DNA from 2 places in the Polycladomyces abyssicola genome. Region 2 is predicted to be linked to the other one. Evidence: a T-box and tRNA genes for the amino acid it is inferred to sense, from the RefSeq annotation. Region 2 holds a T-box; the other holds one or more tRNA genes.

Region 1 (3,395 bases), 550 kb from region 2:
AGCACAAGTGCTGCTTCAAAATGGATGGCCCCTCCGGCGCGATGCAAACCATGAACCTTATCTGGTGAATCGACGAGATGGTAAAACTCAGACAGGATATTTCCAGGACACCATCAGCTACAAAGCCAAACTGGATGTCATCATTCAGCGATATCCCAATATCGGGGGTGTAACCCACTGGTATATCGGAACGGAAGATCCGAAAGTGTGGATGGTAATTGAACAAGCGATGAGATCGAAATCGTTTGAAGTAGGTAGCCGCTGTGGGAAATCCAGACCCCGGCTGCTATTTCCCGTACCCACTCCTCACTCGACAGGATATTGGGTTACCCATGAGCAACCTTTGAGCAAAAGGGAAAACAGCGCACCCGGAATCATGCAGTGGTTAAAACCCGTGTCAGCAGATTGTTTCCAAGAAAGGAAAAACCACCATCCATGCGGATGGTGGTTCTTTGGCGTGCCCTGAGAGATTCGAACTCCCGACCTTCTGATTCGTAGTCAGACGCTCTATCCAGCTGAGCTAAGGGCACATGGTTGGTGCGGACGAAGGGACTTGAACCCCCACGGTCTTGCGACCACAAGATCCTGAATCTTGCGCGTCTGCCAATTCCGCCACGTCCGCGTGTTTTGTTTTTTGTCCTTCAATCAGCGGCGACATCATTTATTTTATTATAGCTTGTTCATGATGTCAACCCTTTTTTCGAAGAAATTTTTTTCTAGATTTTGGAGGCGGCACCCGGATTCGAACCGGGGATAAAGGATTTGCAGTCCTCTGCCTTACCACTTGGCTATGCCGCCTTGTCGTATGATCGACAGTATCCTGTCGCACACTATTTTGAAAGGAGGGGTATCCATGATCCCACTACACTCACCCATCATCGAAAACGTACAGGGACGTTTTGCCGACGTGGAATCCCTGCTTGATAAAGAAGGATTCCAATTGGGCGGTGCGTATGAATATGACCACGGTTACTTTGACAAGGCCCTAGACCGGGAATCGGATGCGCATCAATCTTACCTGCGCGTTCCCGTTTCCTCCGTCAAAGGGCGAATCGGTGACCCCAACGCCACCGTCAAGCTCGGCCGGCCTTTTGTGCTGCGTCACGAATTCCAAGCCGGACCGGATGATCGTGTCAATACCGGTGTCTTTTCCGGCTTGATCGACCAGTTCCAAGAACCGGCCGTTAAAGACGCTCCTGTCGATGAGAAATGGATCGACAGAGCACAATCGGCGCTTCGAGAGCTTGAAACCCGGATTCAAAACGGATTCCGGGATTAATTGGCAGGGGCGGTAGGAATCGAACCCACACTGGAGGTTTTGGAGACCTCTGTTCTGCCATTAAACTACGCCCCTCCACTACCCGTGGTGCCGATGAGAGGACTCGAACCTCCAACCTACTGATTACAAGTCAGTTGCTCTACCAATTGAGCTACATCGGCATAATGGTGGTTCGGGACGGAATCGAACCGCCGACACGAGGATTTTCAGTCCTCTGCTCTACCAACTGAGCTACCGAACCAAGGCGAAATTTATCCTAACATAGTGAAGGGGGATCCGTCAACCGGATTCCTCGTTTTCAAATTGTTGAAAAAAGACTCCTGTAATCCAGAAGTCGGCATGAAAATGGCGGAGAGGGAGGGATTCGAACCCTCGAGGCGGGTTTTGCCCGCCTACACGATTTCCAATCGTGCTCCTTCGGCCAGCTCGGACACCTCTCCGCGTTGCCTATAGAGGAGAAAACCTGCCTGGCAGCGTCCTACTCTCCCAGGGGCTCCCGCCCCAAGTACCATCGGCGCTGGAGGGCTTAACTTCCGTGTTCGGAATGGGAACGGGTGGTTCCCCTCCGCTATCACCACCAGACAGGATATGGTGTTTGGTTACACCTTCAAAATTGGTTACGGGATCGTCTGCATTCACTTGCGAGTGAGGGGAAGCCCTCGACCGATTCGTATCCGTCAGCTCAACGCATTACTGCGCTTACACCTCGGACCGATCTACCTCGTCATCTACAAGGGGTCTTACTCCCACGAGGGGATGGGAAATCTCATCTTGAGGGGGGCTTCGCGCTTAGATGCTTTCAGCGCTTATCCCGTCCGCACTTGGCTACCCAGCGATGCATCTGGCGACACAACTGGTACACCAGCGGTGCGTCCATCCCGGTCCTCTCGTACTAAGGACAGCTCCTCTCAGATTTCCTACGCCCGCGGCAGATAGGGACCGAACTGTCTCACGACGTTCTGAACCCAGCTCGCGTACCGCTTTAATGGGCGAACAGCCCAACCCTTGGGACCGACTTCAGCCCCAGGATGCGATGAGCCGACATCGAGGTGCCAAACCTCCCCGTCGATGTGGACTCTTGGGGGAGATTAGCCTGTTATCCCCGGGGTAGCTTTTATCCGTTGAGCGATGGCCCTTCCACTCGGAACCACCGGATCACTAAGCCCGACTTTCGTCCCTGCTCGACTTGTAGGTCTCGCAGTCAAGCTCCCTTCTGCCTTTACACTCTTAGGCGCGATTTCCAACCGCGCTGAGGGAACCTTTGGGCGCCTCCGTTACCTTTTAGGAGGCGACCGCCCCAGTCAAACTGCCCACCTGACACGGTCCTCCAGCCGGATCACGGCTGCGAGTTAGAACCCCGGTACAGCCAGAGTGGTATCCCACCGGCGCCTCCACCGAAGCTGGCGCTCCGGCTTCTCAGGCTCCCACCTATCCTGTACAAGCTGTACCTAGATTCAATATCAGGCTGCAGTAAAGCTCCACGGGGTCTTTCCGTCTTGCCGCGGGTAACCTGCATCTTCACAGGTACTACGATTTCACCGGGTCTCTCGTTGAGACAGCGCCCAAGTCGTTACGCCTTTCGTGCGGGTCGGAACTTACCCGACAAGGAATTTCGCTACCTTAGGACCGTTATAGTTACGGCCGCCGTTTACTGGGGCTTCGGTTCAGAGCTTCGCCTTTCGGCTAACCCTTCCCCTTAACCTTCCAGCACCGGGCAGGCGTCAGCCCCTATACTTCGCCTTACGGCTTAGCAGAGACCTGTGTTTTTGCTAAACAGTCGCTTGGGCCTCTTCACTGCGACCTCCTCGGGCTGTTAACCCTACCGAGGCACCCCTTCTCCCGAAGTTACGGGGTCATTTTGCCGAGTTCCTTAACGAGAGTTATCCCGCGCGCCTGAGGATTCTCTCCTCGCCTACCTGTGTCGGTTTGCGGTACGGGCACCTCACTCCTCGCTAGAGGCTTTTCTTGGCAGTGTGGGATCAGGGACTTCGGTACTTCAATTTCCCTCGCCATCACGGCTCAGCCTTATGACCGGACGGATTTGCCTATCCGATCAGCCTTACCGCTTGGACGCGCACTTCCAATCGCGCGATCCCCTACCCTCCTGCGTCCCCCC
Region 2 (3,395 bases):
TGCGCCAAATTGTCAAGGGTTAAGGGGAATACTACCGGGTTTGTTTACCATCTCAGGAGGTTGTTAGAAAGGGGCGGGACCTGTTTTCCCGTTGAGGTATGTCCAGGGAATACCACTGAGAAAACGGTCCCCCATTATGGCGATCCACCTGTGCGCTTCACTGTCCGGCCGGACGTATGAATTCCATTCCACCCATATAGGGTTGGAGCGCTTTCGGAATCCGCACGCTGCCGTCGGCCTGCTGATGATTTTCCAAAATGGCCGCCACCGTCCGACCGATCGCCAATCCCGAACCGTTCAGGGTGTGGACGAATTCCGGCTTGCTTTTCGGGTTGCGGCGGAAGCGGATGTTGGCTCGACGAGCCTGGAAATCCTCAAAGTTGCTGCACGAAGAAATCTCTCTGTAAGTTCCCGAGCTGGGCAACCAGACTTCCAGATCGTATTTTTTTGCGGCGGTGAATCCCAAATCAGCCGTGCACATGTTTAATACGCGGTAGGGAAGCTCCAGCAGTTGCAGGACTTTTTCCGCATCAGCCACCAATTTCTCCAGCTCCTGATAGGAGTCCTCTGGACGGACGAATTTCACCAGCTCCACTTTGTTGAACTGATGCAGGCGAATCAACCCGCGGGTATCCCGTCCGGCGGAACCGGCCTCCGAACGGAAACAGGCACTGAACGCCGCATAACGGATCGGCAACTCCTCTTCCGACAGAATTTCCCCTGCGTGGAAGTTGGTAACCGGCACCTCGGCCGTGGGGATGAGGAAGTAATCCGTATCCCGAACGCCGAACGCGTCTTCTTCAAATTTGGGTAATTGACCTGTACCGGTCATGCTGTCCCTGTTCACAATATAAGGCGGTAACATCTCCACGTATCCGTGTTGTTCGGTGTGCAAATCGAGCATGAAGTTGATCAGGGCTCGTTCCAGCCGGGCACCCGCCCCTTTGTAAAATACGAAACGGGAACCGACCACTTTGCCCGCACGCTCAAAATCCAGGATGTCCAATGCTTGTGCAATTTCCCAATGCGGTTTCGGTTCAAAATCAAACTGAGGTACTTCTCCCCATTGGCGTACGGGAACATTGTCTTCCTCGCTGTTCCCCACCGGCACACTTTCGTGTGGCAGGTTGGGGATGGTTAACAGGATTTCCTCCAATTCCGCTTCAACTTGGCGCAGTTCCTCATCCAACCGTTTGATTTCGTCTCCTACCCGCCTCATGTTCTCAATCTCGGCGGTGGCATCTTCTCCCGCTTTTTTCTTTTGGGCGATTTCCCGGGAAACCGTGTTGCGCTGGTTTTTCAACTGCTCGGTTTGTCGCAGGAGTTCCCTTCGCTTTTCGTCCAGTTGCTGAAAGGAATCAAGCCCGCTGATATCTTCTCCTCGATGTTGCAGCCTGGCTTTCACTTCATCAAACCGATTGCGCAACAGTTTCATGTCCAGCATGCACGATCAACCTCCCAATTCAAAAATAAAAAACCTCCCGCCACCGAAGGGACGGAAGGTTCCGCGTTGCCACCCTTGTTGACCGAAAAGGATGGTTTCCCACCGTTTCGGCCCGCTCTCCGACGGAGTAACGTTCCGCCTGACGGAAGCGTTTCGGGCACGGAACCGTTAACGGGTCCGCGCTTTCACGCCCTGCTCCGAGAGGGATTCCCTTCATCTGACGCGACGGTTCGCACCACCCACCGCCTCTCTGTAACCGACAGGATGAAGGTACTCGTTCTCATCAGCGCATTTGGCATATGTCAGATGGATTTGCCGGGGACATCCGGCAGGTACCAGTTATGCTCGTGGTCATGATTCACTGCCACTTTCAATCCTATTATCATCCAACACTCCGCATTTAAACCGTCGGGACTTGCAGGGATTCCTTCACCATGTCCACAAAGTAGGCATGCACCCGTACGTCATCAGTCAGCTCAGGATGGAATGCGGCACCCAGCAGATGACCTTGACGGGCCGCCACGATTTTTCCGTCGATCTCGGACAGTGCTTCCACACCGTCATCCACTTGCGTGATGTACGGTGCCCGAATAAACACCGCACGGAAGTTATCGGCCACGCCGCGAATGTTCAGATCGGCTTCAAAACTTTCACGCTGACGACCGAATGCATTCCGCTCGACGGCGATGTCCATCAAACCCAAATGGTGGGTGTCCGTCCCTTCGATGCGTTTGGCCAGCAGGATTAAACCGGCGCAGGTACCAAACATCGGTTTCCCTGCTTCGGCCATCCGTTTGACCGGCTCCACGAGGTCGTATTTATGCATCAGCTTGCTGATGGTGGTGGATTCCCCGCCCGGAATGACCAAACCGTCCAGATCAGCCAGCTGCTCGGCCCGTTTCACCGGTACCGCGTCGGCGCCGGCCATTTCCAACAAGCGCAAATGCTCCCGAACGGCTCCCTGCAAAGCGAGCACCCCGATTTTCATCGTGCCATTCCTCCCATTACCAGCCGCGTTCCTGCATGCGGTCTTCTTTGGCGAGGCGGGAAATTTCGATTCCCGTCATCGCGCCGCCCAAACCTTTGGACAGATGGGCGATCAGCTCAAAATCTTCATAATGCGCCGTTGCTTCGACGATCGCACGGGCATATTTTTCCGGATTCTCCGATTTGAAAATCCCCGATCCGACAAAGACGCCGTCAGCACCCAGGTGCATCATCAATGCAGCGTCTGCCGGTGTCGCCACACCGCCTGCGGCGAAGTTGACAACCGGAAGGCGGCCGGTTTCGTGCACTTGCAGCAACAGCTCATACGGTGCTCCCAGCTGTTTGGCTTCCGCCATCAGTTCGTCGCGGGACATCGATTGCACCTTGCGGATCTGGCTCTGCATCATCCGCATATGGCGGACGGCCTCGACGATATTGCCGGTGCCGGGTTCCCCTTTGGTCCGGATCATCGATGCACCTTCACCGATCCGGCGCAGCGCTTCACCCAAATCCCGCGCTCCGCAGACGAATGGCACGGTAAATTGCGTTTTATCGATATGGTACACGTCATCCGCCGGCGTGAGCACTTCGCTTTCGTCGATATAGTCCACGCCCAGCGCTTCCAACAGACGTGCCTCCACGAAGTGTCCGATCCGCGCTTTGGCCATGACCGGAATGCTCACCGCGTTCATCACTTCTTCGATAACGGTCGGGTCCGCCATCCGCGCCACACCGCCCGCGGCCCGAATATCGGCCGGGACGCGCTCCAGCGCCATGACGGCCACTGCTCCGGCGGCTTCCGCGATTTTGGCCTGTTCGGCGTTGACGACGTCCATGATGACGCCGCCTTTTTGCATTTCGGCCATGCCGCGTTTGACACGGTCCGTACCTGTGATCACGTTTTTCTCAGCCATTGCTTCTCTCCCTGCCCTTCCCGCATCCCGATGAAACTCCATTCAATGCA

What was found. The T-box of region 2 lies ahead of serS (serine--tRNA ligase). A T-box ahead of a tRNA ligase gene usually reads a tRNA of that ligase, here a tRNA-Ser.
Region 1: it has a tRNA-Ser gene. The T-box ahead of serS (serine--tRNA ligase) is inferred to sense a tRNA for this amino acid. The anticodon was not compared.

The regions. Positions count from the first base shown of each region.
Region 1 is NZ_AP024601.1:2,657,558-2,660,952, forward strand. Features, by position in the region: gene KI215_RS13240 (glycosyl hydrolase family 18 protein) at 1-466, shown strand, start outside; tRNA gene KI215_RS13245 (tRNA-Arg) at 454-530, opposite strand; tRNA gene KI215_RS13250 (tRNA-Leu) at 536-622, opposite strand; tRNA gene KI215_RS13255 (tRNA-Cys) at 725-798, opposite strand; gene KI215_RS13260 (YugN family protein) at 854-1,279, shown strand; tRNA gene KI215_RS13265 (tRNA-Trp) at 1,281-1,354, opposite strand; tRNA gene KI215_RS13270 (tRNA-Thr) at 1,365-1,440, opposite strand; tRNA gene KI215_RS13275 (tRNA-Phe) at 1,445-1,520, opposite strand; tRNA gene KI215_RS13280 (tRNA-Ser) at 1,626-1,719, opposite strand; rRNA gene rrf (5S ribosomal RNA) at 1,745-1,861, opposite strand; rRNA gene KI215_RS13290 (23S ribosomal RNA) at 1,927-3,395, opposite strand, start outside.
Region 2 is NZ_AP024601.1:14,531-17,925, reverse strand. Features, by position in the region: gene serS (serine--tRNA ligase) at 158-1,444, opposite strand; T-box leader at 1,489-1,740, opposite strand; gene pdxT (pyridoxal 5'-phosphate synthase glutaminase subunit PdxT) at 1,845-2,432, opposite strand; gene pdxS (pyridoxal 5'-phosphate synthase lyase subunit PdxS) at 2,449-3,345, opposite strand.